Regions from separate parts of the Ferdinandcohnia sp. FSL W7-1320 genome, predicted to be linked through region 2. Evidence: riboswitches for the same ligand, from Rfam matches in the RefSeq annotation. Region 2 holds a riboswitch; each other region holds the start of a gene.
What was found. Region 2 has a riboswitch for cyclic di-GMP ahead of NST91_RS02095 (sensor domain-containing diguanylate cyclase). Riboswitches for the same ligand answer to the same signal wherever they lie in the genome.
Positions count from the first base shown of each region.

Region 1: linked by a shared signal. The riboswitch ahead of NST91_RS24080 (methyl-accepting chemotaxis protein) and the one ahead of NST91_RS02095 (sensor domain-containing diguanylate cyclase) in region 2 are both predicted to bind cyclic di-GMP.
Region 3: linked by a shared signal. The riboswitch ahead of NST91_RS09255 (DNA-binding anti-repressor SinI) and the one ahead of NST91_RS02095 (sensor domain-containing diguanylate cyclase) in region 2 are both predicted to bind cyclic di-GMP.

Region 1 covers NZ_JBBPAM010000001.1:5,020,774-5,031,080, forward strand. Annotated here, with positions in the region: gene rbsK (ribokinase) at 1-292, opposite strand, end outside; gene tagU (polyisoprenyl-teichoic acid--peptidoglycan teichoic acid transferase TagU) at 651-1,583, shown strand; gene NST91_RS24070 (hypothetical protein) at 1,762-2,217, shown strand; gene NST91_RS24075 (hypothetical protein) at 2,306-2,455, opposite strand; gene NST91_RS24080 (methyl-accepting chemotaxis protein) at 2,641-4,317, opposite strand; cyclic di-GMP riboswitch class I at 4,406-4,491, opposite strand; gene NST91_RS24085 (Gfo/Idh/MocA family protein) at 4,830-5,801, opposite strand; gene NST91_RS24090 (YwzD family small protein) at 6,119-6,247, opposite strand; gene NST91_RS24095 (hypothetical protein) at 6,377-6,742, opposite strand; gene NST91_RS24100 (YecA family protein) at 6,888-7,982, opposite strand; gene NST91_RS24105 (LysM peptidoglycan-binding domain-containing protein) at 8,829-9,113, opposite strand; gene NST91_RS24110 (LysM peptidoglycan-binding domain-containing protein) at 9,110-10,307, opposite strand, start outside.
Region 2 covers NZ_JBBPAM010000001.1:417,291-427,597, forward strand. Annotated here, with positions in the region: gene NST91_RS02075 (ABC transporter substrate-binding protein) at 1-281, opposite strand, end outside; gene NST91_RS02080 (ABC transporter permease subunit) at 278-1,081, opposite strand; gene NST91_RS02085 (ABC transporter permease) at 1,071-1,889, opposite strand; gene NST91_RS02090 (ABC transporter ATP-binding protein) at 1,879-2,988, opposite strand; cyclic di-GMP riboswitch class I at 3,270-3,333, shown strand; gene NST91_RS02095 (sensor domain-containing diguanylate cyclase) at 3,673-4,863, shown strand; gene NST91_RS02100 (DUF2653 family protein) at 5,076-5,363, opposite strand; gene NST91_RS02105 (hypothetical protein) at 5,351-5,797, opposite strand; gene NST91_RS02110 (gluconate:H+ symporter) at 6,002-7,339, opposite strand; gene cyoE (heme o synthase) at 7,701-8,603, shown strand; gene NST91_RS02120 (methyltransferase domain-containing protein) at 8,841-9,446, shown strand; gene NST91_RS02125 (hypothetical protein) at 9,734-9,883, shown strand; gene NST91_RS02130 (cytochrome c oxidase subunit II) at 9,895-10,307, shown strand, end outside.
Region 3 covers NZ_JBBPAM010000001.1:1,830,974-1,841,280, reverse strand. Annotated here, with positions in the region: gene NST91_RS09265 (DEAD/DEAH box helicase) at 1-1,065, shown strand, start outside; gene NST91_RS09260 (YqhG family protein) at 1,043-1,837, shown strand; cyclic di-GMP riboswitch class I at 2,216-2,305, shown strand; gene NST91_RS09255 (DNA-binding anti-repressor SinI) at 2,336-2,464, shown strand; gene NST91_RS09250 (helix-turn-helix domain-containing protein) at 2,641-2,967, shown strand; gene NST91_RS09245 (hypothetical protein) at 3,009-3,218, opposite strand; gene NST91_RS09240 (DUF5658 family protein) at 3,233-3,529, opposite strand; gene NST91_RS09235 (TasA family protein) at 3,671-4,288, opposite strand; gene sipW (signal peptidase I SipW) at 4,343-4,930, opposite strand; gene tapA (amyloid fiber anchoring/assembly protein TapA) at 4,930-5,700, opposite strand; gene NST91_RS09220 (TasA family protein) at 5,827-6,414, opposite strand; gene NST91_RS09215 (TasA family protein) at 6,527-7,159, opposite strand; gene NST91_RS09210 (helix-turn-helix domain-containing protein) at 7,469-7,855, shown strand; gene NST91_RS09205 (hypothetical protein) at 7,959-8,582, shown strand; gene NST91_RS09200 (ligand-gated ion channel) at 8,629-9,237, opposite strand; gene NST91_RS09195 (YgaN family protein) at 9,347-9,964, opposite strand; gene NST91_RS09190 (YqzG/YhdC family protein) at 10,065-10,307, shown strand, end outside.

The DNA.
Region 1 (10,307 bases), 4.6 Mb from region 2:
TCACCGCAACGCCGGAAGAAACGCCGCTTATCTTTTCAATATTTGACGTGTCCACCCCGACTTCATTCAATCCTTCTAAAAGCTGCTTACCAAAAAGATCGTCCCCGACACAGCCCAACATTGCGACCGATGCCCCTAATTTCGCAGCTGCATACGCTTGGTTACCACCTTTCCCACCGTTTCCTGTAAAAAAGCCATGACCGAGTACCGTCTCACCCCATTCTGGTCGCTCCTTCACATTCACCACCATATCCACATTCAAACTACCCACCACAACAACATCCGCACTCATTTAATATCCTCCCATGGGACAGAGGGACAGGTCCCTCGTCCCACCATTTTTTTCCTGGGACAAGGGACCTGTCCCCGCGTCCCATATTTGATATAGATTATTATAGTCAATGTAACGGGTACTGGCAAAAGTGAGTTTAATTTTTTGAGTCTGGCTTTTTTCTCTTAAATCTCTACTAATCTATAAGGAAGAGCTTACATATTATTATTACTTTTTTGTACCTTTTTGAACATTTTCGACATAATTCGTACAAGACAGACAATATTTTTTCAAAAAATGAAACCTTTTCTTTCTATAAAACGTCTAATAAAATATGCAGTTTTTGATTATCCTAATCTAAAAAAAGGTGTTGATTGAAATGAGTCGTGTTGACCGACATTCGAAACAAAAGCCGAAACGGAAATGGCCAAAGGTTATTGGAACAATTGCTCTTGTTTTATTGTTAGCCGTCGGTGGTTATGCCGTTTATTTATATCAATCTGTTGCGAGTACTGTAGGAAAAATGCATGAGGAACGGGGCCCTTCAGATAAACGAACAAATCAAATCGATATTAATAAAAAGGATCCGATTTCCATTCTGCTCATGGGTGTTGATGAACGCTCGGGTGACAAGGGTCGTACTGATACGTTAATAGTTGTTAGTGTTAATCCTAAAACGAATTCCATGCAGATGTTGAGCATTCCACGTGATACACGTGTTGAAATTGTCGGCAGAGGAACTCAAGATAAAATCAACCATGCTTACGCATTTGGTGGCGTCGATATGACAATTGATTCCGTCGAGAACTTCCTAGATGTACCGATTGACTACTATGTAAAGGTAAATATGGAAGGATTACAGCAAATCGTTGACGCGCTTGGCGGAATCCAGGTGAACAGCTCATTCGCGTTCTCTTATGAGGGTGCTTCATTCTCAGAAGGAACACAAACTCTAAATGGGGAAGAAGCCCTTAAATATTCAAGAATGCGCTATGACGATCCTCGTGGTGACTTCGGACGACAAGATCGCCAAAAGCAGGTCATCCAAGGGATTATCAACAAAGGAGCCAGCTTCTCCTCCGTTACAAAAATTGATGATATTCTCGGAGCACTTGGCAATAACGTCAAGACCGATATTTCCTTCGATGAAATGAAAACTATTCAGGCGAACTACAAGGATGCACGTCAAAACGTTGAACAATTCAGCATCGATGGTGTCGGCAAAACCCTAGACGCATGGTACTGGATCGTCTCTGAAGACGAGCGCCAAGCAGTCTCTTCCCGCTTGAAAAAACACTTAGAAATTGAATAGGTAGATATGCCAAGGGGTTCAGTGGGACACAGGGACAGGTCCCTTGTCCCACCACATCTTGGAATTAGAAGTTGTAAACAACCGGTTATAATACCGGTTGTTTTTTTATGCCTTACATGTTTTCCTCCTTTTTCCACATACTAATGGAACAGACTCATTGTTTCAAAGGAGGGTCCTAATGATGAAATTCAAATTTTTACTTTGTATAGCATTATTATTTCTTTCGGTATCGCCTGCTTCTGCTGCGGAGAAGAAGTCACCTTTTTTTGGTGTGAGCGCTACGGTCGTACAGGTCGAGGAAGGTACTTTTGAGGTAAAAACGAAGGGCGCTGAGGAAAACGAAGGATTTGTTTTTTCACCTAGAGGGGTAAAAGGTGGAGAAACAATTATATTTGAGGTGCAGGTGAAGGGAGAGGCCGCCGTTTACTTACTTGTGGATGAGACTGATGCAAGAGGAACTTTTTTAGCTGAGACGGTATCGCCGGTGATTGGCTTGCATGATCCGTGGCGGACGGTTCAGCTTGAGGTCGAGCTTCAGGATACCACCTCCCAGATTGACGCGATGGTACTCACGAACAAACAAGAAAAAACCAAATTCATGTTTCGTAATGTAAAAGTAAGTGTTAAAAAATAAAGGATGCCAACACAGGCATCCTTTTTCTGAGATAAAAACTGGTCACCAACACTCTCAGAAAAAAAGACTTGGGATTCTCTCCCAAGTCCTACTCTACTTTTTTCGATATTTCATCTAGCTTCGCTTCCATTCGTTTAACCCGCTTTGAGAACCGTACCACATAAACGAGTACCACTATTATGCTAATTGGAACGAGAAGTGCAAATAATTGAAAAAGAATGTCACCGATATTTACCACTACTGAAGTTCCTCTCTTCCCTTTTTTCTATAATATACCATTTCGCTGGTGGAGGAGTCCATCAGCCTTCTGGGACAAGGAACCTGTCCCTGTGTCCCAAGGTTCAGCTGGGACCCAAAGTGGAGGTTACAGCGGCGGCTGGAACCCTGGCACATGAAATTGCCCTAAGGGTCCTTCCCCCAGCACTATTTGTCCCAGGCTTGGATGAGTTCGTTTAGTTCGCCGGCGTTTTCTTCGAGTTGTTTGGCGCTTTTGGCGACTTCTTCCATGGAGCTACTGGATTGCTGGGCGGTTGCGGATACTTGTTCAACGCCAGCAGCTGATTCTTCAGCGACAGCCGCAATTCCTTCGATGGCACCGCTAATCTCTCTTGTATCGTCAAGTACCCCGTATAACGAGCTTGACATTGCTTCTATTTGTGTACCGATTTCTTCAATTGTTCGTTTCAATTCATTAAAGGTTTTTCCGGTCGTTTGAATTTGGTTGGTGCCTTCTTCAACGGATTGATAGCCGTCATCTAAGGATTGAACGACCTGCTTTGATTCTGTTTGGATACCTTTTACAATCTCTGTGATCTCTGCGACCGATTTACCAACCTGTTCTGCAAGCTTTCGAACCTCATCGGCAACAACCGCAAATCCTCTTCCGTGTTCTCCTGCGCGGGCTGCCTCGATTGCTGCGTTTAATGCTAAAAGATTCGTTTGCCCCGCGATCTCCTGAATAACTTTAACAAGCTTCGTAATCTCGTTTGTTTTATGGTCCAGACCAACAACAAGCGCGTGTGACTGTTTCATTTTTTCATAGATGCTCGACATTTGTTGAATCGATGTTTCCATATATGAACTGCCGTCGTTTGTCATGGCAAGCATGCCTTGTGATTGTTCCTTAATACTATCGCCCTTAACCGCTACATGCATGATTTCGTCCGAGAACGTGGACATTTTTTCAATTAATGTGGTAGCAGACGTCGCCTGGTCTTCTGCACCGCGTGAAAGTTCCTCCATTGTGACTGCTATCTGCTGACTGCCCGCCATAACCTCATCCGCATACTGGGTCAATTCTTCACTTTGACCAGTGACACTGTCGGAGACGACAACCATTTTCTTAAACATGCCTTTTAAATTTTCATTCATCTCATTAACCGCCAAAACAAGCTGACCAATTTCATCTTTGAGCTTCGTTTTAATTGGTTCCGATTGAAGATTGCCATTGGAAATCGCCTTCATTCGACTTGCGACACTTTTTACCGGTCTAGCAATCACCACAGAGGTATAAATCGAAATCACAATTCCTAAAATAATCACAGCAGCTGTGACCAGAAGTCCTACGAAGTTCACTGATTGACCATATTTCACAACGTCCGTACCCGTTGAGACAATCTGTCTTTCTCGATCATCCGTGAGCTTTTTAACTTGTTCCATCAATTCATTTGACTTCGGTTGGATATACGTCTTCAAATTATGCATCGCAAGCTCAGTATCCCCGCTATCATAAGGGGCAAAAACTTTTTCCTTCATCAATTCACGCCAATTTTTCATTTCCCTTATAAGCTCTTCAACCTCTTTTACCTTCATTGCATTTAATTTTCGATCCGTTAAATCAAATTCTACCGAGTAAACATCATACTCATTTCTATAGGTATCATCCCCATACAGTACATACGCCCTCGCAAGCGCAATACTCTGGGCAATATTGTATTTCAAACTATCATATTCTAGTAAAACTGAGAGTTCCTCCGACACAACATCGTCCGTTTTCTGATTCATATTGGACACCGCTATGTAATTATAGGTCGCTAAGCCTATACAAAGGATGATAATGGCAAAAAAACTAACAAATAACCTTGTTCGAATACTTTTCATCTATGGTACCTCTTCCTCGTAGAATAGTAGAAATTCAGGCAAAAAAATAAGACCAATCACTAAAAGAATGGCCCAACAAGCGTACATTATTGGCAGCCAGGCGATCATGGTACAGTGTACGGTAGACCCTAGGCTTTGCGTCCAATCCTTTCGGAGAGTTTGCCCTATTCTGATATACGTTTTCTTCTATTAGTATATAAGTTTTTCTACTCTTCAACAATAGACCACATCATAATTCCCATTACTTTTTCACTACTAATTCTAGCAACAATTTCATAAAATCTTCCTTATTCGCCGGTAGAACCTCAGGTAACTCCACATTCACCTTCATCATCATCGAATCCCTCCATTTTTCTGGGACAAGGGACCTGTCCCTGTGTCCCATCTTCTAGTAATCTAGTATTGCCGGATTTTTGATAGATATACATGTTTGGGAGAGAAATTTTGATAGATTTGAGTAAGGGGAGATAAAAAAGGAAGAAACGAAAAAAGCCAGCCCGGGGGCTGACTTTTTAGTTACGAGCGGAAGCAAGTGCCTGCTCGATCACGCGCATATTTTTCAACGTTTCATCGAGGTTGTACATCGGTTGTTTATTAGAAAGAACACTTTCTGCAAAATGCTCCACCTGAAGCTTATACTGGTCACCTTGTACCGTTTCTTCACGTTGGCCTCCTTCGTTGTTCACCACAAGCACACCGTTTCCACCTTCATTGTCAGGACGGAATGCATGCTTCACTACGATCGAACCTTTCGTGCCGACCACTTCATACTGCTCCTTAAATGATTGCTCAAAGCTAACATCAAAGTTCGCAATTACGCCACTTTCAAACTTCAGCGTACCTGCTGCCGTAATGTCGACGTCATGTGCCGGGTGAATGTTTGCAGCTGCCTTCACTTCAACTGGCTCTTCACCCGTAATCAAACGACTTGCATGGATGCAATAGCAACCCACATCATATAACACGCCGCCACCAAGATCCTTTTGCATCTTAATGCTTCCAGAATTCAAATCATGGAGGAAGGAGAATGTTGAGCGAATTAACTTCACATCACCAATTTCGCCTGTTGCGATCATTTCTTTCACACGGTTATGCTGTGGATGGAACTGATACATGAACGCTTCCATGAAAATCACATTGTTTTCTTTAAAAGCTGCCGCCATCTCTTCCACGTCTTGTGAGGTCAATGCTGCTGGCTTTTCACAAAGCACATGTTTTCCGTGCTTCGCAGCTTCAATCGCCCATTGTTTATGTAGTTGATTTGGAAGCGGAATGTACACCGCATCAATTTCAGGGTCATTCAATAAATCGGTGTATGATTCATAATGCTTTGGAATGCCAAGGTCAACAGCAAAGTCTTTCGCCTTCCCGCTTTCACTCGCAACAGCCACAACCTCTGCATTATGTGCACGCTCCATCGCTGGAATCACTGTATTTCTCGCAATTTTCGCGGTTGATAAAACACCAAAACGAACCTTTGTCATCTGAGTTCCTCCTAAATTATTGAATCAAATGCGCCTTGGCGTATTTGCGCCCGATTTTTTTCGAGCTTTCTCGAAAAAAGTCCACTGAAAAATCGTGGCATCCGCCGGAGGCATAACTTTATTCAGCCAAGGGTTATACTCCTTAAATTGTAAACTCTTTTACCATTGTCTTACTAATATAAGTAGTGGACTTCTAAGCAATAAAGTTACTAAACAATTACATATTCTCATATTTTAGGAGATTACGAAAGGTTTTATCTTGAAACAAAAAAAGCCAGAGTTCATCCTCTGACTTCATCCTTAAAGTTCATATCGAATTATGCAGACTGGCAATCTTTTAATTTACCAATTAGATCCTGCATAACCTCTTCAGTTGTGATAGAAGATGTTTCTTCTACTTTTTTCTGAATGTCTACCATTATTTTTAAAAGTTGTTCAGAACTCATACTTTTTACCTACCATTTTCATTTTCCAATTAAAATCCATTTTACACTATTCAGCAAACTTTGCAAAGGAAAATTGTGACAAAATTTTAACAAAAAAACCCTAACGATTTGTCAGGGATCAAAACTTACTTATTGTATTGGAGGAGGTCCGTCACCCATATGAACTCCATCCGCAAAAACTGATAATAACACTTCGCCATTTTCGTGAACAAACGGAACAGCGACCATTGTGTAGACTTTCCCCTCAGAGTTAGGCATTTTTATTGCCATAATCTGATTAGCCCCGACAAACTGGTATCCGTTACTCTTTTTATCTGCTTTCACCACTTTAAATTCATTCGATTTCAATATGCTCGCAACCGCCTTGTTACGCTCTGCTCCTTGCAAATAGTCGCCACATCCGCAATCATCCCCATGAGCAAATGCAGTATTTCCAGGTAGTACAAGCATTAACAACACAAGCACGATTCCCAAAACTTTGACAAAATTCCTCATTTCAAACCCTCCCTTTAGTAGCTACATTCTACAGATTACACAGAAATCGACAAATTCCTTTATTTTCTGTAAAAATGGTACTAAGGTCGGATGCACACTTCTTTTAACCCCAAAAAAACAACCCATCAAATGGATTGTCACGGTTTTAATCGAATAAAAATTCATCATCTAGATCAGGGCCATTGATCATTTCATCGTATTTCTCAAGCTCTTCCTGAAGGACTTTTTCGAGTTCTCTAAATTTTGTCGAGATGCTGCTTGGCGACACATCAAATTCTTCCGCAAGTTCCTCATGCGTAGAAAGACCTTCATACGGATAGATCATTTCAAGCATATAGACCAAAGCTGCCTCATAAATGCCTGTTTTAATAATCCTTGGGTTTTTGCGTTCGCAGTATTTATGCCATAGTGAAAGACCAATTCCTACGATTTCCTCGTCATAATCGTACTCTTTCATCCGAATCTGAAACATTTCGGCGACCTCTCGCTGTTTGGAGGTCTGCCAGTGGTAATCATCCGCCGTTACTTTCGCCTTTCCGAACATAAAAACCATGAATACATCGATAAATTCATTGGACATAAACTCAACTGGACTGGTCTCACTGCTTTTTTCAAAGAGTTCAAGAATCATGTTTCGCATATCGCCCGCATATTCCGTTGGCAATTCAAGAAATGTCGGGAAAAAGATTGAATTCGCACCTGCAGGCAACAACGTTCCGAACACAAAATAGCCTGCCTCCACATCTGTTTCCATCTCATAAATTCGCACTTGATGCTGCTCACCCGTAAAAATATCCTGAACCTTCATATACGTTCTTTGCTCATCAAGCTCTGTCACGGTATATGCAGACGGTCTTGCAGCCTTCCATCTCTGTAAAAGGTCGCGTGTTCGTGGGCGGCTATATTTTGGACCGTAAATATCAACATACTCTTCCAAAATCGTTTTTCCATCAGTCGGAATCGAACTAATGATCCAAACGCGCGAAAAGAATGAAAATAAATCATAGACATCATCTGGAAGCTCATCAAAAATATCACTATACTGATCCAGAACGTCATCAAAAAACTCTTCATACAAATGGATGGCGTACTGGAACATATCATGTTGGACATCGTTCAGTTCATTTTCAACGACTTGATCAATGGAAACAACCGTAGACCGTCCGCAGCATCTTTTATACTTTTTTCCACTCCCGCACGTGCACTGGTCATTCCGTCCCGCTACCTTCATGAAATTCATTCACCCTTCTCTGTTATCCTATGACACTATCATATCACATCTTCTGGATATATCAGTGGGTGTTGTGGCCAATTGGCGATAAATTCATTCTATTGTTAATATTTCTTATCTTACCTGTGAAAATCAGCATTATTATACTTGCTATCGGCAAAGGTAGATGATTGTTTTTATTAAAATAAAGACAATCTAATAACTTGAACAAAGATTTACGGCTAATATTTAAATTTTATGGCCAATAAATGACGTTTTCGGCCGATAATCGAAAAATATGGCTGATAAACAGAATTTATGGACGATAGCGCTTGCCTCAAATTTTGCGAGGTAAATGCATTGTCGATTTACATATAAGGAGGAGAATAAAATGCGTAACTATAGGGTGTTTTACGGAATAGAACCTCCAAATATTTGGAGGTTCTAATTTTATAATATCAACTTCAACACAACCATTAAAATAAAGACAATCTAATAACTGGAACAAAGATTTACGGCTAATAATTAAATTTTATGGCCAATAAATGATTTTTTCGGCCGATAATCGAAAATTATGGCTGATAAACAGAATTTATGGACGATAGCGCTTCGCCTCAAATTTTGCGAGGTAAATGCACCGGGGATTTACTGTCACTAATCTCAAAATACTATCACTATCCCAGAAATACTGTCACTGTTTGAAATTTACTGTCACTAGCCGGAATACTGCCGCTATTCCAGATTTACTACCACTAATCTCAAAATACTGCCACTAGCCCAAAAATACTGCCACTAATCAAATTTTACTGCCACTAGCCCAAATTCGCTCCCACTACCAAAAAACCGAATGCCACAAAAGGCATTCGGGTCTTCAATCTAAACCTGGATCTTCAACGTTTGTCCGATACTGAGTATGTCGCTTGTTAAGTTATTGGTTGTCTTAATGTTTGCAACGGTCGTGTTATATCGCTTGGCGATACCATACAAGGTTTCGCCGGATGCCACAGTGTGAACCACAACGTTTGTTGGGACTTTTAATACTTGCCCAATGTAGATCATGTCCGATGTTAAGTTGTTGGCATTTTTAATGGCGGTCACGGTTGTGCCATTTTTAACAGCAATTCCTGACAGCGTATCGCCCGCTACTACTGTATAATTCACCGTATACACCGGTGCAGTAGTGCCAGTTTCAGGCGTAGCAGGTGGTGTAACCACACTAGCCTCGTCCGTTGGAATCCGTAAGACTTGACCACATACAGTAAATCTGTCGTTAGGCCATTCGCTTCCCGCAATTCGCTTACGGTTGTATCGTTTCGATTAGCGATTCCCCAGAGTGTATCGCCTGCCGATACGGTATATGTTTTATAGTTTTGAGTTGGCCCCGTATACACTGGTGACACGACAGGAACGGTGTTTGGCAATGTCGTCGTGTAACTGTTCCAGACATTTTTATTTTCCTGGCCGAGACTCCAGTTGCCGACACCGCGAATATTATATTTGCCGACAAGCTCAAGCTTCTTACTAATGGACTCTTCATTTTCAAACCATATCGTATAAGTGCCCGGAGAAAGTGTCGTGCCGTTTATTACTGTCACAGGATCGCCTTTTTTAATCGTGATAATCGCTTTTGGCGTTTTACTCACTTCGTCAAATACAACGGTCCCATTATAGCGATCAATCATCGTCTGGACCTGCGTGTTCGAAATTCCGTAACCGCCATAGCTTTGACCCTCAATCCAATAGCGTCCAAAATGCGCAATGCCAAGGACAATTTTATCTGGCGCTACATTTTGCGCGAGCGCATACTGGATTGACTTTTCAACCCACGAATAACTTGCGACTGACCCAGGATCTCCTCCCTGATAGCTCTCATCGTACGCCATAATCATGAGATAATCGGCATACTTCGCAAGACTTGTGTAGTCATATGACCCATGCCAGCCTGCTGTCCAGCCATTTGGATTCGCTGCCACCGCAACTGAAACTTCCTTTGTCGGTGGGATTTTTTCACGTAGCAATCTTACAAATTCCGTATAATTTGCACGGTCAGCATCCGTCACATTTTCAATATCTACATTGACACCATCCAAGTTGTAGCGCGCGATCGCATCGGCAATTTGCTGAGCCGCAAGCTCCTTGTTTGCAAGCATGGCACGACCGACATCACGATTCCAGTGATTACTTAAAAACGGAACAACACGAATTCCTTGGCGGTGCATTGTCTCGACAAAATTCGGATCTACCTGGTAAGTAAGTTTCAGCGTTCCATCCGCGTTAATATCAAAATAACTTGGCGACACAATGTTTACCGCATGTCCTGTGGAATTTACCGTACTCACATACTGCTTCGTATTA
Region 2 (10,307 bases):
ATCATATATTCAGATGGCACCGCGATATCGTAGGTGGTTCCACCTTGTTCGATTTTTGTCATCATTGCTTCATTAGAGTCGAAGGTTTCATAAATAACCTTGATTCCAGTTTCTTCTTCAAAACGATCGATCAGTTCTTCGTCTATATAGTCGCCCCAGTTATAAATCGTCAACGTGTTCCCACCAGCGAGACCCTGTGATGAATTTAAATGGTGGATAAGGTAGAGTAACCCACCAGATACAAGTGCAATTGATATAAAAGCACGGATGAGCTTCGTCATTTCCGAACCCCCAATCCACGTGTGTTTCCTCGTTGTGCAATAAAGTAATATCCAACAACAAGAAGCATTGTAAAGATAAAGAGAAGAGTTGACAATGCATTAATATTTAACGAGATTCCTCGTCGTGCAAGAGAATAGATTTCAACAGATAGCGTTGAGAAACCATTTCCTGTTACGAAAAATGTAACAGCGAAATCATCGAAGGAATACGTAAGGGCCATGAAAAATCCAGCAAAAATTCCTGGTGTGATGTAAGGAATAATCACCTTTGTTAGAACCTGCCATTGGCTTGCTCCGAGATCTCTCGCTGCATCAATTAAAGAAGGACTCATCTCTTTTAGTTTTGGCAGTACCATAAGTACAACGATTGGAATACTGAAGGCAATATGTGAAAGTAACACAGAATAAAATCCTAATTTAATTCCAGCCATTGTTAATAAAATTAAAAAGGAAGCACCGATAATGACATCAGGACTTACAATCAAGACGTTATTTAACGATAGTAAAGTATTTTGAGTTTGTCTTTGTTTAATCGAATGAATCCAAATGGCTCCAAGCACGCCAATAATGGTCGATACAAGAGCAGAAAGCAAGGCAATCACAAATGTATTTAACACGATGATTAGCAGTCTAGTATCCCCGAATAGCTCTTTATACCAATCCAAGGTAAAGCCCTCAAAATTGCTCATCGTGCCACCACTATTGAATGAGTAATACACGAGATAGAAAATCGGTGCATATAAAATGAAGAAAATAATAAATAGATACGCCTTAGAAGAAATAGCCAGTTTATCTCTCATTTTTAGCACCTCGTTTCTTGCGGTTTCCAGTTGCGACCATAATTACTACCATAAAAATAATCAGGAAGACAGCTATTGTTGAACCCATGCCCCAATCCTGAGTGACAAGAAACTGCTGTTCAATAGCAGTACCAAGTGTAATCACTTTGTTTCCTGCAATTAGTCGTGTCAGCATGAATAATGATAAAGCAGGAATAAATACAACCTGACAGCCAGATTTTACCCCTTGAATCGTAAGTGGAAAAATCACACGACGAAACGTAGTCCATTTAGATGCCCCAAGGTCGCGAGAAGCATCTAGCAGACTAGGGTTTAATTCATTTAACGAGTTGAAGATTGGTAAAATCATAAACGGAATAAAAATATATACAGATACAAACACAAAGCTAAAATCCGTAAATAATAATTGTTTAGAGCCAATACCAAACACTTCAAGAATCGCATTCGCTGTGCCATAAGTTCCGAAAATTCCAATAAAAGCATAGGCTTTTAATAGTAAATTAATCCAGGATGGAGCAATGATTAATAATAACCACAGATGTTTATGTTTTGTTCTTGTAATTAAATACGCTGTCGGATATGCAACTAATAGAGTTACAGCTGTAATTAAAAACGCATACCAAAAAGAGCTCAGCGTCATTTTTAAGTAAACGGGTGTGAAGAATGTTTTATAGTTTACTAAAGATAAATTTCCCTCTATATCAAAAAAAGAATAATAGAGAACAAGTGTAACTGGAGCGATAACAAATATGAGAATCCATAATGCATAAGGGATAAAAACAAGATTACGTGTTACCTTATTTTCCATGGCTTTCCCCGTCCACGTATGCCTCTAAACGACGATCATATTCTTCTTCTGTTTCACCAAGACGCATAACGTGTATTGCCTCTGGGTCAAAATGAAGTCCAATTTCTTCGCCAACTTTAGCCTTCTTAGTTGAATGAACAAGCCACTCATTTCCATCCTTATCCAAACCGCAAATTTCATAATGTACTCCTCTAAATAACTGGGAATCCACTACAACTTGTAGTTTTCCTTTTTCAACAGAAGTAATTTCTAAATCTTCTGGACGGATGACAATTTCGACTAATTCATTGTCTGAAAAACCTTGGTCAACGCATTCAAATGTCTTTCCGACGAATTCTACGAGAAAGTCTCGATGCATTTTTCCTTTTACGATATTAGATTCACCGATAAAATCAGCAACAAAACGATTGATTGGTTCATCGTATATATCAATAGGGGTACCACTTTGTTGAATTTTTCCTTCATTAAGTACAAATATCTCATCAGACATGGCAAGAGCTTCTTCTTGGTCATGGGTAACGAAGATAAAAGTAATACCAAGCCGCTTCTGAAGGTCGCGAAGCTCGTATTGCATTTCGGTACGAAGCTTCAAATCGAGAGCGGATAATGGTTCATCCAATAAGATAATCTCGGGTTCATTAACAATTGCACGTGCAATCGCAACACGCTGTCTCTGACCACCTGACATTTCTTGAATTTCACGATTTTCATAGCCTGCAAGATTAACAAAGCTTAAAGCTTCTTTTACCTTTTTATCTATTTCAGATTGCTTCAATTTCTTTATACGTAACCCAAAAGCAATATTTTCAAATACATTAAGATGTGGAAACAGGGCGTAATCCTGAAACACTGTATTTACTTGACGTTTATTTGCAGGTGTCGTATTTACTTTTTTACCATTAAAATAAACCTCACCACTTGATGGTTCAATAAATCCTGCGATTAACCGAAGTATCGTGGTTTTTCCACACCCAGATGGACCGAGAAGAGTATAAAATTTTCCTCTTTCTATTTCAAAGCTAACATTGTCGAGAACAGCTGGATCATTGTCATACTGCTTTGTGACATTTTTAAATTGGATTATAGGTATACTGTTCATAGCAACCCCCTTCTTTCTATTAATAGAGATAAGATTCATAACGTAATCCGGCATAATTATACACGAATCGGCAAAAAAAACAATAATAATTATAATTGTCAAGTCAGAAAACTAGGGAAGACTATTTTCTTATTGAAACAAGAGAAGTGTATAGGGCATTTGGGATAGGAAAATTTTCCCGTTTTTAGCAAAAGATTATAACGATTTCATTGACCAAAGAGGAAAATAGAAATATAATTATAGTACTATTTAAAATACTCTTTCTTTAATGAGTTAATTGGATAAAGTAAGGGCAAATTCATTGAAAGATGAAGACGCAAAACTATAGGGGCTAAAGTTCACTAGTGTTCAAAATGGAAGATAAAAAGGACCGAGAAGTTCAAGGCGGCGTAGCTTTTTTGTACCAGAGCGTATGTAATTATACGTGAGGAACGTAGAAGTAAGCCAACCCAGAAATTCTATGTGTCATTTTTACCTGAGTTTTGGAACATCCTCATTTTGGACATGCCAGCCAGTTACCGAGTACAGCTCGTATCGAAAGAACGTAGATTAATCGGTATATGATTAGTCTTTTTTTATACCAAATTATTAACAATATGTTGCTACTATATTACTAGATTTTTGGAATTGGAACATTTCAAACGAATTTTGGAACATCCTCTAAAAAAATTTGGAAGTGATTACATGGAGAAAACAATCCAGAATCTTAACTTGCTAAAAAAATTAAGCGAACTAATTGAGATGATTGGTTCTGAGAAGACTCTAATTTCTGACGAGGTTCGTACTTTACTTAATCAAACATGTCAGGAAAAAGAAGAACAAGAGATTACCAGTACCCTTTTAAATCAACTCCAAGAAATAAACGAACAAATGGAAAACATGCATTGGATGAATAAGCATTACCGAATCCTACATGATTTCGCACAAGTCTGCAGTAAAACATTAAATGAATCCGTCCTTCTCCAAAAGTCTTATGAAATGGTTTCACGTGTTATGCCTACTGATGCATTTTATATTGCATTGCATAATCCTGGTGACAAACATATTCATTTAGTCTTTATTATGGATAATGGCGAACCAGCTCCTCCAAGTACCGTAGACTTTGGCGAAAACTACACATCAAAAGTCATCAAAACAAGGGAAATCGTCCACCTCAAACATCAAAACCAGAACATTGAATATGATACGAAAATGGGTGAGGGGGACGAGGACACAAGCTCCTGTCTTTTTGTACCCGTTGTCATTGATGACCAGGTCAAAGGTGTCATCTCAACTCAGAGCTTTAAAGATTTTGCTTATCGGAAAGAGCATGAGGAACTACTACAAATGATCGGAGCGCAAGTGATCAACTCGATTGAAACAGCAAGATTATATGAAAAAATTTACACAATGTCTCGTACGGATGAATTAACAGGTTTAAAAAACCACCGTGCCTTCCATGAGGATTTAGCACAACTGATCAAAAATGAGAATGATGAAATAACAGTTATGATGATAGACTCTGATGATTTAAAACAGGTCAATGATCGCTTTGGGCACGATGCTGGTGACCTATATTTACAGGTACTAGCATACGGAATGAAAACGGTATGTAATGAAAAGTTTGAGGGGTATCGTTATGCCGGAGATGAGTTCATGATTCTGATTAAAAATAGCAGCGACACGTGTGTAAAGGAAATTTACGCAACTTTAAATGAGTATTACAATGAAAACCCAATCATCATGGAGAATGAAAAAATCATTGTTTCGATCAGTACGGGTGTCGGGATATATCCACACCATGGAACGACCGTAGATTCTTTAAAAAAGGCAGCCGACCAAGCGCTATATGCTGCAAAAGAAAGTGGAAAAAAACGCATCGTAATAGCGAAATAAAAAAGCTCATCCAAATGGATGAGCTTTTTACTCGTTGTCCAGCTCCAGGCACCATCGGCACGAGGTCACAAGCCAATCGCTTCTGAAGGTAAAAATCACCTTCTGTCAGCGCTCGTCTTGTGCTGATCGCCCATGCCAGGATGGCAAGGATTCCAGCGTTATGCACAGGACGTGCATGCTTTTAGCTGGAATTGGGGCGCCCTGCGCTTTTCTTAGTTGATATGGGCAATAATACCTTCTTCGTCGTCCAACACAAGTTTGATTCCGGCATATGGGTCACGGTTAAGAAATTCGCCTAGCCATAAACGAATTGCTTCAATTAAGTTCGCCATAATGAGAACCTGCTTTCGATCGTTCACGTATACTTCTGCGGAGAATCCGTAATCATCGTCATACATCAGCTCCACTTCAACCTCTTCAGGCTTTACTTGCTTTTTTAAGCCGATATAGACACAAACTGCATTTATAATTTCCTGTTCAGAAAGTATTAGCGCTGCCATGGATCAGTCTCTTTTTTCTTTTTATCTTTAATCATGACGAAGATTTTTCGAATGATGGAGATCAGAACGTAAATCGCAAGAACGTTAATCATTAATCCTAAAAATGAACCAAGCATACCCATTCCACCTAAAAGACCTCCGAATAGGAATCCTGCAAGTCCACCAAGCATAAGACCCTTCATTAATCCACCAGACATGAATCCACCTTTTGGAGTGGTAGGAGTAGTAGATTTGTTCGTAACATTGTTGTCTTGTTTTTTCTGTTGTTGCTGGAAGTTTGATTTATTTTTGTTCCCAATATTACTATTGAATCCTCTTTTACCTGATTTGTATCCCTTTGCTTCTACAGCCGTTGGTTGGTCTTGGAAAACAAAGCTCCCAAGCGGGGAAAAAATCAAAGTAAGTGCTACTAATGCTGATAATATCTTTTTCATATGATAGAAATACCTCCATAAGTTAGTTATTTTATTTATAATAGTATACCTTATTATCCAATCTATTGCGCTTTGCAATACCTCCTCATCAACTTTCTCTCTTATATACGATGAAAGCAGAGTTTGGTTTCGCTTTTTTTAAAAAATATGATTGGTAAATAGTAACAAGAGCCCTAACGAAATTGTTAGGGCTCGCAGAATGTATTACATAAACATATCAAGGATCAAGACAACACCCAAACCTACAATAGAAGTTGTGAATAGTAATAGACCCCATGTCTTAAAGGTATCTTTAATGCTTAGACCGAAATATTCTTTAAATAACCAGAATGATGCGTCGTTAACGTGTGTGATTGTGTTACTACCAGCCGCTGTTGCAAGAACCATTAATACTGGGCTAACATCAAATGTATCGATTAGAGGACCTACAATACCAGCAGCAGTTATCGCTGATACAACACCTGTACCTGTAGCAATACGAATTAAGGCAGTAATAAACCAAGCCATAATCAACGGTGAAATTGTAGTATTTTCCATCATCGAAGCAATATAGTCACCAACACCAGAATCAAGAATGACTTGTTTGAAGGCACCACCTGCACCTACAATAAAGATTATCATCGCAATTCCTTTGATAGCGCTTGAGAAAGAGTCCATTACAGTGTTAATGTCTCGACCTGTACGTATACCAAATACATAAATACCGATTAAAACAGCCACAAGTAAACTAATTTCTGCACTACCTAGGAAGTTAATAATTTCATGGAACAAGCTTCCTTCTTCGATAAACATATTTAGAATAGTTGCAGTCATAATCATGATTGCTGGGATTAATGGAACAAAAAGACTTAAACCAAAACTAGGCATTTCTCCTTCAGTGAACTCTTTTGGTTTTTCCATTAATTTTGGAATCGGACGATCTAAATTTTTCATCATTCTTGGTAAAATGATTCCAGCCGCGATAACTGCCGGAATAAAAACAACAATACCAATTATATAAACCATACCCATATCTGCGCCATAAGCATCGACCAATGCAGTCGGACCAGGCTGTGGCGGGAATAAACTATGTGATAGAGTAGTAGCTGCAACCATTGTAATTCCAAGCTTTAAGAATGGAATTTTTGCCTCCATCGCAATACTAATAACAAGTGGCGCTAGAATAATAAAGGCGACCTCATAGAAGACGGAAATTCCAAATACCATACCAATAATAATTAGGGCCCATTCTACCTTTTTAACACCAAACTTATTTAATAGAGTAGAAGCAATACGTTGGGCTGCTCCACAATCAACCATTAATTTACCTAATACAGCACCCAAACCAATTATTAAAGCAAGGCTTCCAAGTGTACTGCCAAGGCCGGCCTTAATAGTTGAAACAATACTTGTTAGATTCATTCCATTTAATAAACCAACAAGGATTGCTGATAGTAAAAGGGCAATCACACTATTTAGCTTAAGCTTCATATTTAGAAAAAGAAGTAAAGCAACCCCAAGAATTACCGAGATAATCGGTAAATTGTCTACAAACCAATCCATTTTTCTTTCCTCCTGTATCTCTCTTAGCTGTAATATCGTTTACATTTGCTTCCGTAAGTGTTGTTCTTTTATTGAAAAAAATATTTAGAAAACTGAGCGCGTTTTCAAATCAGAAAACTTTTTATTAATTTGTTTAGGAAACAAACAAAAAGCGATGGTCTAATTTTACAAAACTTTTTTGAGGGAAGCAATGAGAAAGTTTTACTATTTAACTGTAGGGAGCGGAATGATATGGGAGTTGGGTGGAATTCACTATAGAAGTAGGTAAAAAGTGGTTTTCTTATCCTAAGAGCGATAAAAATGGTATAGTATATTTGAAGCATAATGTTCTTCTAATAGAACCGTAGGAGAGAGGATATCCATGCAATCAGAAATTCAAATACAAAAAACATCCCTCATAGCTGATCTTAAATCACTTTTTAAGGCAGGGGTTTTAATAGCCAATGTTCTACCCGTGTTTTCAGGATTTTGGTTAGCCATTTACTTTACGGGCGCATCTTTTCAGGACAATCTGGGATTGTTTCTGTATACAATAATCGGAAGTACGCTCGTTATGGCGGGGGCACTCATCATAAACAACTGGTATGATGTTGACATTGATACAGTCATGGATCGAACGAAAAAGCGACCAACTGTAACAGGGCATTTTTCATTGAAATTTGTTCTGGTATTAGGAATCATTTGTACTGCTCTAGGATTCATTTTTCTATATTTCACAACATTTGAAGCTATCTTTTTTACATTTATAGGCTGGTTCACATATGTTGTGTTATACACGATGTGGTCAAAGCGCAGATTTACGATTAATACTGTGATTGGAAGTGTTTCTGGCGCCGTATCTCCTTTAATGGGGTGGGCTGCGGTTGCACCTATCGATCACATCGTTCCAATTATGCTCTTCTTGATCTTATTTGTTTTTCAAATGCCTCATACATATGCGATTGCGATGAGAAAGTATGAAGAGTATAAAGCGGCTAAAGTCGCGATGCTCCCAGTCGTTCGCGGATTTGAGGTAACGAAGAAGCATTTTCTGTTCTGGGTGATCTGTTTGTTGCCGATACCTTTCTTTTTAGGGGACCTAGGATTAGTATTTGTCGTACTCTCGACAGTGCTTAATATTGGTTGGATTGTATTGAGTGTCAAAGGATTTACGGTTAAGGATGATATGAAATGGGCTCGCTGGAACTTTCTATATTCAGTGAATTATATTTTTATAATCTTCCTATTAATGGTCGTCGTTACATTACCAAAATATTTTGGATAGCCTTGCCACGAACCTCGTTACATTTAATGTAGCGGGGTTTTTTGTGAAACAAAATTTCACAAATAAATTCAGATCTTTTGTACTTGATTAAACGAGATAACCAACAAGAGAATATGGTATGCTTTGAAGAAGAGAAAAATCAAATCAAACATATCTTTTCCATTCGCAATCCAGAAAAGCTAACATTTGCATTGAGAGGGATACCATATTAATCACATCATGGCAAGGAGACTACCAATGGATGATAAGTATTACGATGCACTTTTACATGTAAAAACAAGTGGAGGCCAAAAGGGATTTAGCCCCTCCGTACATTATCACCGCTATGAACCGACGCCATATGAAGGGCTCGACGCACTATTTTTGCATTATCAATTGAAGGAAACCGACCGGGTAGTGGATTTTGGATGTGGCAAGGGTAGGCTTCTTTTTTATATACATCACCATTTTGGGGCATCTGTTGTTGGGATTGAGATTGACAAAAGTCTCTATCATGAAGCGGTGGAAAATCGAGTACGCTATTTTAAAAAGTCAGGTTACCAAAAAGGTGAAATTGAAATTCACCATTGTGCCGCACAGGATTATAAAATTAACTCGCTTGATAATCGTTTTTACTTTTTTAATCCTTTTTCTATACAGGTTTTTAAGCATACATTGTCTAATATCCTACGTTCATACGAGCAGAATCCACGACACATAGAGATTATTCTTTATTATGGATCAAACGAGTACACCTATTTTGTAGAAACCAATACACCTTTTCAAATGAAGAAAGAAATCATCATTCCTGAATTGTTTGAGAAAAACACATATGAGAGATTTTTAGTTTATCAACTTGATTAAGCAGCTTCCAAATTCGGAGGCTGCTTTTTTGTGCAGGGGTTAGTTCACCAATTTGTCATTTTCGGATTTCTTCGAAGGGTACAAGGGAGGAAAAGTCCACAAAAAGCCGAATTAGAGCGGTTTTATTGAGTTTTAATCAAAAGTTAGGGGACGAGAAATAGCCTTTTTTCTCGTCTTTTTTTTATGAGTGTATTAAAAATTACACTTGATGTGTGATTCAGTTCACAACATTGAGAACTATTCCTAATTATGATGTAAGTAAGAAGAACATAAGGAGGTTGAGTTGGATGGGAGCTTCAAAAGTTAACAGAAATAAAAACACAAACGGGGGAAATTCGGAACGATTAGTTGGAACCTGGATTTCAGTTGGTGTTGTTGGAGCAGTCATTCTTGCTACGTATCTATTACTATTCGGCCTATTTATGGCTAGATTCTAGGAGGGAAAAAAATGAAGATGCATCGTGATGAAAAAATATGGCTTACCATAAGTTTCGGCCTTATCATTGGATTCATGCTTATAACAGGATACCAAACATTTGCATTAGAAATGGGACCACCAAGTAATATGGAAACAATCGATCCTCAGAAAGTAGATGAAACAGCTCCATTCGACAAACCAGGTGTTTATCAAATCGGAGAAAATGAATATGAAGTAGTTATGACGTTACAAATATTTAGTTTTACACCAGCAAAAATTGAAGTACCTGCGGGTGCAAAGGTTCACTTTATCATGACATCTAAAGACGTAGTTCACGGATTCCAAGTTGCAGGTACAAACTTAAATGCAATGGTAATGCCAGGACATATTCAAAAAATCACTCAAACGTTCGACGAGCCTGGTGAGTATTTAATTCTATGTAA
Region 3 (10,307 bases), 1.4 Mb from region 2:
CGGATCGATGAAATTTTTAATCTTGTTTCATTGCTGAAGCCTGGGCATTTAGGGAATCAGGAGAATTTTGAGGAATCTTTCGGAAAGAAGAGTCGTTCAATCGATGACCATGAGCATTTGAAAGAATTAGTGAATAAGGTGATGATCCGCAATCGCCGTGACGATACAGGAATTGAGTGGACAAAACGCAAGGTGGAAACAGTGCCAATTGAATTTTCTGAGACTGAACAGGAACTATATGATGCCATTTCTGCCTATCGGTCTAGCTTTTCAGGCTTTGCATCCAGTATGTTCTCAATCTTAACCTTACAAAGAGAGGCTTGTAGTAGTCGAGAGGCTGTATATTTTACGTTGAAGAAAATGCTTGAGAAAAAGAATGAAGACGGAAGTAGCGCGGTCCCTGAGGATATGGTGATGGGCCTCATGAAAAAGGTCGAACAGGTTACACAAAATTCTAAGGCTGAAAAAGCGGTTGAATTAATCAAACAAATCGATGATAAAGTCATCATTTTCACCGAATACCGTGCAACCCAAATGTATTTACAATGGTTTCTGCAACAGAATGGAATTTCATCTGTTCCATTTAGAGGTGGATTTAAACGCGGGAAAAAAGATTGGATGAGAGAATTGTTTAAAGGTAAGTTCCAGGTCTTGATTGCAACAGAAGCTGGTGGTGAAGGAATTAACCTACAATTCTGTAACCACATTATTAATTATGACCTCCCTTGGAATCCAATGAGGCTTGAGCAACGGATTGGGCGTATTCACCGCCTTGGCCAGGAAAAAGATGTTCATATTTATAATTTCGCAACAAAGAACACGGTTGAAGAGCATATTTTAAAGCTATTATATGAAAAAATTAATCTGTTTGAGCGTGTGATTGGACAATTGGATGATATCCTAACAAGATTGGATCTCGGTAACATCGAAGACCATATTCAGGATATCATGCTTCGTTCGCGGAGTGAGGGTGAAATGAAAATTAAGATGGAAAATTTAACTTCTATCATAAGCTTTGAAGAACAAAATGGTGGTGAGCAGCATGCAGCAACAGGAAATAGTTAACTTTCTTGAGAATTATTTTGTTTCAAACCATTGTGAAATTCTTGAACGTCATCCCGGATATATGACCGTACAATTAACCGTTGATTTAGATAAGCAATTAATGAATCGACCTTTTTATTGGACATATGTTGAAAAAACAGGCGGAACTCCAAATCCGATGAAGCTTACATTAATTACAGATCGGGATCAAACGCCTGACAATGTGAAGGGCGACTTTATTCATTTTGGTGCCCCCCGTTTACATCAGATTTTTGAATCGACGAAAAAGCTCGCAAGTTATATACGCTTGTATCAGCAATCACCGCCCGGTGCACAAGGGAATACCCCTCTTTTCCCGTGGCTTGGGTTGAATGTAAAAATTTCATACAAGAGTGACCGCAAGCGTGATGTGCTGATGTCACTCGGGTTACAGCTTATTAATGGAATCATTGTTGAAGATTTCCAAGAAAAAGTTGAAAAGTTGCCGCTTACTCCTAAGATACCTGATCATACGTATACAATGTCACCGCTTGTTAAGCCACAAAGTGGAATTAACCGTCTCCAGCAATATGTGCGAGGGTATGTTGAAACTCAGGACCACTCTTGGGCAGATGAAGCAAGGCAGCGCTGGGACGAAGATTTAGCCTTGCTAAATTCCTTTTATGAGGGCATCGAAGAAAAACCTGAAAGCTATGAAATTGAAAAAGAAGCACTCAAAGAGCAATACGAACCGAAAGTTCTTGTCGAAATTATCAATGGCGGGTTGTTTTATCTTTGTCAAAACACGATGTAAAATTGACCTATCCTCACCTTCCGAGGGTAGGTACTATTTTTTTGAGGGTATTTTAAAAGAAATCGTTCGACAAATTCCTTACAATTTTTTGGTAATTTTACAAAAAACCTGGTTAGAATATCACTATGTATTAACCAACCACTTCATTAAGTTTACATTTTATAGGTCTAAATCCCTATAATTCGAGTTTATTCTACATAAATAGAGTAAAACTACTAAAATTCGATTGGTCGGACGAACTATATTTCGTGTTTTGTAAATATTTTGACATCGACAGATTTTTACAGAAAATTTCATTTTCATGTTTTATACTTCTAAATGTAATACAAAGGTTCTATACATAAGAGACTATCGTTTTAGGTAGACGGCTAACATTCGAACAGACAAAGGCAAACCTATTGAAAAATAGGGACGCAAAGTCACAGGTCTAAGATTGGACGTAACAATTAAGACGGCTGGACTGCCTGGAATACTAATTGTATTTTGGGAGGAAACGAAATGTTAAATGAAGTACAAAACAAAGATGAGCAATTGGATCAAGATTGGATCGACCTTATATTAGAAGCAGTGGAGATGGGAATGAGCGTCCAGGATATTCAAGCTTTCCTCCAAAGTAAAACAGCATAACGGACCTTATCTATACATATAACAATAACCTTTTGAAGCTACGGATTGGAAACATAAGGATGCGAGGGAACCTAAATTATCGGGTTCCTTTTTATTTTTCAGTTTTTTGTGTTCTTGTTATAAAACATTTACTTCGTTATATGCTATAATAGGTATATGAAGGAAGGTGAGAAAGAATGATTGGTCAACGTATCAAAACATTTCGTTTGCAAAAACAATTATCCCTATCTGAACTAGCAGATCGCGCTGGAGTTGCCAAATCATACTTGAGCTCAATCGAACGGAATCTCCAATCAAACCCTTCTATCCAATTTCTTGAAAAAATATCTACAGTATTAGGAGTTACAGTCAACGAATTGCTCCATGAACAATCAGAACCTGAAAGTGTAGAACTTGATTCAGAATGGACTAGACTAGTACGCGAGGCAATGAAATCAGGAGTTTCCAAAGAGGAATTTCGATCATTCTTAGAATTCAACAAATGGAAGATGGATAATAAATAGAAAATGCTTCGGCACATTGGTTGCCTGAAGCATTTTTTATTTTATATGTATGTATCGAAAGTGGTATTACTGTGGGATTCAGATTGTTGAGGAATTGGGTATTTTTTCTGTAATGATGAAGGATATGCTTCTCCAGCATCACGGGCACGAAATGTTGCGAGATTATGATTACAAATTGGACAGTTCCATTTACCTTGTTTACTGCTCCTAAAAGATGGTCGATAACATCTTGAACATGTTTTTGTATACATAGAGACTCCTCCATTTAGAAAATTTGAGTAATCCAATAGCCATGGAGGATAAAAACATATGCATATAAAGCAGTGGCTATATAGGATAAAGAACGAATTAATCGGTTCACTGGGATACGAATGATAAAATAAAGTGAAATCAAACATAAAGAAAGCATTGCTTTTATAAGTAAAAATAAGACCGGATGGATTTCGTATATTGTGTACATTAACGGGTTGGCTTCTGATATATGGCCGCCAAGGATTCCGAAATGGGTGATAAATGCGTCTATGAGATTTAAAAAAGCTAGCAAAATGAGGATAAATTTCATTGGAAACCTCGCAAATCATCATTAATAAAGTTAAGTTAATATTGAGAACTTATTCAGATATATCCTATGATCCGCTTTTATTCATTCTCAATAAAGAATACACGAACGAATATACTCCCTATTAAATTAAATATCTATCAATCACGATCTTAAACGTTTTCTCAGGTAGTAAAATATAAAACCTCCACCTAAAGCTAAAATTATACCAGCAATTAGTATATTAAAGGTGTTAGTACCAGTCTCAGGCAATTTAGGTCCATCAACAGGAAGGACTCCACCTAAAGTACCTTCTGCATAGAACTTCATTTCCACTTCAGTTGCTAAACCCTGGTACTCATTCCCTAAATGTGGAGGAAATTCTACCGTAAATATTAGTTCCTCTTGTTGACCACTTACTATTGGTCTAGGATCTATTTTTTTAAAATTCCCCAATTTTCCTTTGAAAATATCTCCATTCTTATCAGAAATAGTTAGAAATAACTCCTCATACAATTCTTTCGATCCTGACTTTCGATCTGCTGAAGTTAAATAGTTAAAATCCTCAGTACCACTATTTTTTATGATTAATGTTCTAGTTGCCCAGTCTCCCGGTTTAAAATTATCAACATCAAATAATACTTTTTCAGGTGTTGTATTGATATCTATTTCTTTATTGTTGTTAGATGGAGATGCTTTAACTTGATTTGCTAGAAAAAAAAATAGAAGAGTACACACTGTCATAAAATATATTATTCTAATAAAACTCTTACCTAACTTCATTATTTGCTCCCTTCCTTCCCTAGAAGGGGATCAATATTTAAAGAATATTGATCCTTAATTAGTTTTTGTTTCTTCGATAGCATCTTTTGTTTTATTGCTTATATCAATTTTTGAAATTGTTCTCCAAAGTGAGAAAATAGAATATAGGAAGATCAAAACCCCTGGGACTATCATTAATATGATTGTTCCATTTTTTGAACTTGCAAAATCAGCAAAATATCCAAGATAAGGAATCGTTAATCCACGATATTCGGCTACTACATTTTGAGCTAATACTGGATTAATATCTTCTGTATTGTTATTATCCCCTTTTGTTTTATACATCACTTGATTCTCGTTTTTTAGGACTTCAGTAATTCTGTGAGTGATGAGTTTTTCATCTTCTTCCATAAAGGTGATTACGTCACCTTCTTTAAACCGCGTCATATCTCCGCCTGTTTTTACTGCGATAATAGATCCTGTTTTGATTCCTGGTTCCATTGACCCTGATAATACAGTTTTAAGTTGGTAACCAAAAATTGTTGGTTCCCCACCTGAGATTTTATTTGAAACTACCAAAGCTGCTACCCCTATTAATAATAGTACGAGCAAGCTCGTGACAATTTGATTAATCCACTTCTTAATTACCTTCTTTTTATTCATTATTCATCCTTCTCCTCTTTATTATCATCTATGATATCATTCGCAATTTCAGTTGAATCACCAGTTGTTCCTACCATCCCATCAGATGTTGCTTCTTCATTTGTAACTTCTGTTGGTTCCTCACTGGATACTTCATTACTTTGTTGTTCATTTTCAGGTTCTATATTATTTTCCTTAGTTTTTTCAATAACTGGCTCTTCCGTTTCAACTTCGATTGTTTCATTAGAATTGTCATTTTGATTAGAATTGTTGTTCATGCATTTTACTTTGAGCTTCTTTTTGCTCCATGCATCATCAAACTGTTTATTCGTTTGAATAGCTTTAAACTCATAAAATCCTTCATTACTTGTTTTATGTGTTAACGTAATCTCTTCTCCACTTTTTAGAATTGGAATAACACCTTCATAAATTTTTTCACCTTGATTTTTAGGCTTTCCATTCTCTGAAGTGAAATATATTTCATAAATACTTTGTGTCGTCATGTCGCTTCCAGTATTTCTTAAAATAACTTCCATATCTGCCGGACATGCTTTTAGATTATCGTTAGCTGGCTCAGGGAATACAAGATTACTATTATCTGGTGGCGACCATTCACCTGCAGTAATTAAGATATTACCTTGTGATTTAGAAGTGAAATATGCCGTTGTTGTTGAAGTAAAATAATTCATAGCGAATATTAGAATATAAAATACAAGGGCAGCCTTAAATATGATTTTGTATTTTTTATATCTTTTATTCATTTCTCTTAGTAATCTACTTGTTTTTCGCAATGCTATCTCAGCCCCTTCAAATTCGCAATTCTGGATTTATATATATTTATGAAAACAACTCAGGTGCTATGCTTTCATAAATATATATAAAACAGGAAGGAGAGGGCTCTCCTCCCCTATTAGTAGCTATCTAAGTTCCCCATCTTGTTGACTAGCATCGAAAATCAATTGGAAATCTAATTTGTCATCTTGGAATTTATTTTGATCCGCACCATTATCATCGAACTTATAGTTGAAAATTAATACTTGTCTGTCCGAATTATTTAATGGACCTGTTTTAGAGTTTAAATCTTCAGCAACAACTAAATCTTCAATTTCAGAAAGTGGTGTCCAATCAAGTACAACTGGACCATTTTGTCTATTTTCACTAATTCTTACTAGAATATGATCTGCGAAATCTTCCCCAGCATTGTCACCATTTGTATCAGACACTGTGTAATCAACGTTCATTTTTACATCTTTAATTTTGAGTGAACCTTCGCTATATAAGCGAAGTTGTTTAATTGTCCAATCACCTGGCTTCATATTATCAACACTTAAATCAACATATGCACTGTCATCAGTACTTTTTAGCTCTAAGTCTAATGTTCCAGCAGCAAACGAATTATTTGATACCTCAGTGTCGCTAAAATAAGCAAATGTTCCCCCACCAATAAGTCCTAATCCTAGAATAGCTGTTGCGGCAGTTAGTCCTAATTTTTTCTTCATACTCATCTTCGTTTCCCCTTTTTTCTCCCTATAAATAACGTTTTTCACAAGATTATTGTAACTAGTATGTATACAAGGAAGGAGATAGAATCCCCTTCCCCTTTTCAATTATGAAATATTATTTTAATTCCCCTTCAGTTTGATGAGCAGTAAATGTCCAATCTAGTTTTAAAGTATCACCTTGGAATTCGTTTTGATCTGCACCATTGTCAACAAATTCGAATGCAACATACATTTGGTCACTAGTACCATTCTCTAAACCATCACCTTCACCGTTTAATCCAAATAAGTGGGTAAAGAAGCCTTGTACGTTTTCAACTGCATCTGGTTCCATATTTTGAAGATCATACAATGTAGTTTCTGCAATTACATCATTATAATCTCCGATAACCCAACCATCACCTGTTTTATCAGCATTTTCAAGGAATAGCACCTTAATGTGTTTACCAAAGTCGTCAACATTATCACCTTTTGCATCTACAACGTTATAAGCTGTAGCTAAATCAACTGATGAAATATCTAAAGAACCATTGTTTTCTAATAGGAATTCACGAACCATTATATCTCCAGGCTTGATGTTTTCAACATCAATTACAACTGATGGGTTTACTGCTAAATCTAATGTACCAGCTGTAAATTCATTGTGTGATACTTCTGTGTCGCTGAAGTACGCAAATGTTCCTCCCCCGATTAGTGATAATCCTAGTGCTGCTGATGCTACCCCTAAACCTAATTTCTTTTTCAAACTCATTTTTGTTTCCTCCTCTTTTTCTCTTATAAATTTTTATATTGAATCCTTATGTATTGATAAGGAGATCAACCAGAACTGTACTTAGTAAAGTTCATTTATGTTCTTTGTAACGAACTTACAATGTGAGTATAGCCCATAAGTCTTATATTTGAAAAATCCCAAAATCAGTCATTTTTTCTTAATAAAGAACGTATATCGTTCGTTTTCTCGTAATATCTCTTATTTCCTTACTATTTTATTATTTTATTAAGAACAATAAGTTCCTTATAATGAACGTGTAAGTATTCAAATTAACGAAGGAGAAGGAAGATGATCGGTTCGAGGATTAAAGAATTACGAAGGCAGAAAAGTCTCACGATTACAGAGCTTGCAAAACGCGCTGGAGTTTCAAAGTCATATTTAAGCTATATTGAACGAGATGTACAAAAAAATCCTTCTATTCAATTCTTAACTAAGATTTCAAAGCCACTCGATACAAATATTGAATTTTTATTAGGAGAAGAAAGAACGATTCCTCATTCTAATGAACCACTTGATCAAGAGTGGACCAAGCTCTTAAAAAATGCAATTGATGACGGATTAAGCAAAGAGGACTTCAGAGAGTTTCAAAACTATATAAAATTTAGCAACTGGAAAAATGGTCACATAAAAAACAAAGGAGGGAATAATATTGATAACGTGACAAAAAAATGTTGAATTTAGATTCCGAGTAATAAAAGTATATAACAATGGAAATAGTGAAGATGTAACATGTCGAATGATTTGGTTTAACTATTTATAACAGATGAGAGGAGAGAGTGTGAAATCAATGAAAAAAGGAATAGTGATAACTGGTATAATCGTTGTACTTTGTTTAGGCTCCACACAATTAATACCCGTATTAGCAAGTGAAGATACAGATATTGACGTCAAACAAGAACGCGAGGTTTTAGTACCTTCTGATGATACTAGAGTGAAGGACTCAAGTATGAACGAACAGGAAAATGAAACTACCGAAGAAACAACAACTTCAGATTCCACGAGTGATCTTCGTAGCCAAGCTAGGGAGAGTGAACAATTTGATAATTATACAAACAATCTAGCAAAGGATTTAGGTATTAAAACTGAAGGTAAGGATTCAGAGGAAATTCAAGCCGAAATTCGTTCTATAATGCTCCAAGAGAAGGCTAAAGAAGCGGGAATTAAAGTTGAAGGTAAATCAGAGGAAGCCCTTATAACAGAACTTAAAGAAACGTATAGGGAGAAACCCGAGTTAATAAAGCCTTCCTCTAATAAATACGAAGAACTACGAATGAAACCAGATTCTAGGAGAAAGCAAATTCTCGAAACAGCAAAATCACATGGCATTGAAACTGAAGGCAATGAATTTGATGCTGTTGTTGAAGAACTAAAGACAGTTTTGTTAAAAGAAAAAGGAGAATAATGTTGAAAAAACCTTGAAAGGAACAATCCTTCCAAGGTTTTTTCATTTAATCCGTCTTCTCCAACGCTGATATTACTAACCCTCTTTCATTCTCCTGGGCTTTATACGTAATGTTGTTCAGCGTTGCGGTTCCGTTGATTTTTTTATCCTTGTCACGAAGGAGTCCCAATTTATATGTTACTTTTCCAATATCCTCTTCTTTGACTGCCTCTTCTGTGTTTGTGACGGCAACCAATAAGAAGAATGCAGCAATTGTGTCTTCATATTTATCTAACGTAGTGCTGAGGTTGTCTGATTCAACGTCTTTTTTCACGATTGATAAACGAACGACTTCATTTGTTGTTTCATTTACGATTCCTTCAAGAATCATTCCGTTGTTGACATCGTGTTTGAATTCTCCATTTCTTACATTCAATTGTTCAATTTTATCGGAATCTTTCATTTCTGTTTGAGCTTCGTTCCAATTTTTAACGAGGTCTTCTGTTGTAAAGCCTAAAGAGCCCAGATCCATGATTTGTTCGTCGGCTTGTTGAATTTTGGTTGCTTTTGGATCTTCTTTTTTCTCTTGTTCTTTCGCCTTGTCGTCTCCTTTACAACTGACAAGCAATAATGAACTAAGTAGCAAAATCGCAAAAATAAAAATTCGTTTCCGCATGATTTTCCTCCTACCAGCTAACTTTTCACATAAAGTTAATATGCACGTAGAATGTCCAAATCATGCAGAATGATCAAACAAAAAAAGCGATCCGATATAAGATCGCTTTTTATTCATATTCCTCTGTTTTACTAATCATTACCCTTACAACATACACTTCATCGTTTTCTTTTACTGTGTTTTCAATAACATCCTCATCCAAGCCAACTCTGATGCCTTTAGAGCCATTCTTCACAATTAGCGCAAGTGCTTGGGGCTTTTCTGCTTCAATATGTATTTTGTCATTGAGTTGAGATTGAGCAGTGCCGATTGATGTATCAACTTCCATAACTGGTGACTGCAACGTGGTAGAACCTGTGCCATCGGTCATCGATAACGTCCACTGGGCATATGTAGTGTCATCCATGTTAAAATTCATTTTGGCAGCAGACAACGTCATATCTTCGTTAGTTGCGGTTGCCCCTCGTACGATATCTTCTTGTTTTTCTCCATTTTTAAAATGCTCTACCCAAACATGAATCATCTTTATATCTTCGTTTTTTATGTTAAGGTCGTACATTAAAAGTGTATCGAACCCGAGTGAACTAATGATTTGCGAATTTCTCTCATTTTGTTTGACCGGAGTCAGCACACCATCTGCTTTCTTAGCAGGATTGTTTTCATTTCTACAGCCGATCAGAGCAAGTAAAAAAAGAAATCCAATCGACATTTTAAATAGCCTGCACACTAGCACTCCCCCTTTTTTCTCATAATACCATAGCTTTCCATTAAACTGCATAAATTTTCCTAATGCAGGGAATTCCTAAAGTAAAAGTGAGGTGCTGTATGTGCTGCGTAAAATATTGATTGGCTGTAGTTTTTGTTTGTTATTAACTCCAACTGTTTTTATCGACAATGATTCTGCAGCTTTTTCAGCTGAGCAAAAAAAGCCAGTCCCAGAGTATGCAAAATGGGGAAAACTTGCGATGGAGGAGACACAGAAACGTTATCCTTCCGCTCAAATTGTTGATTATTTACATGTTGGTAGACATAAGAAAAACGGAATGTATGTTGAACGTTTCAAACTTTGG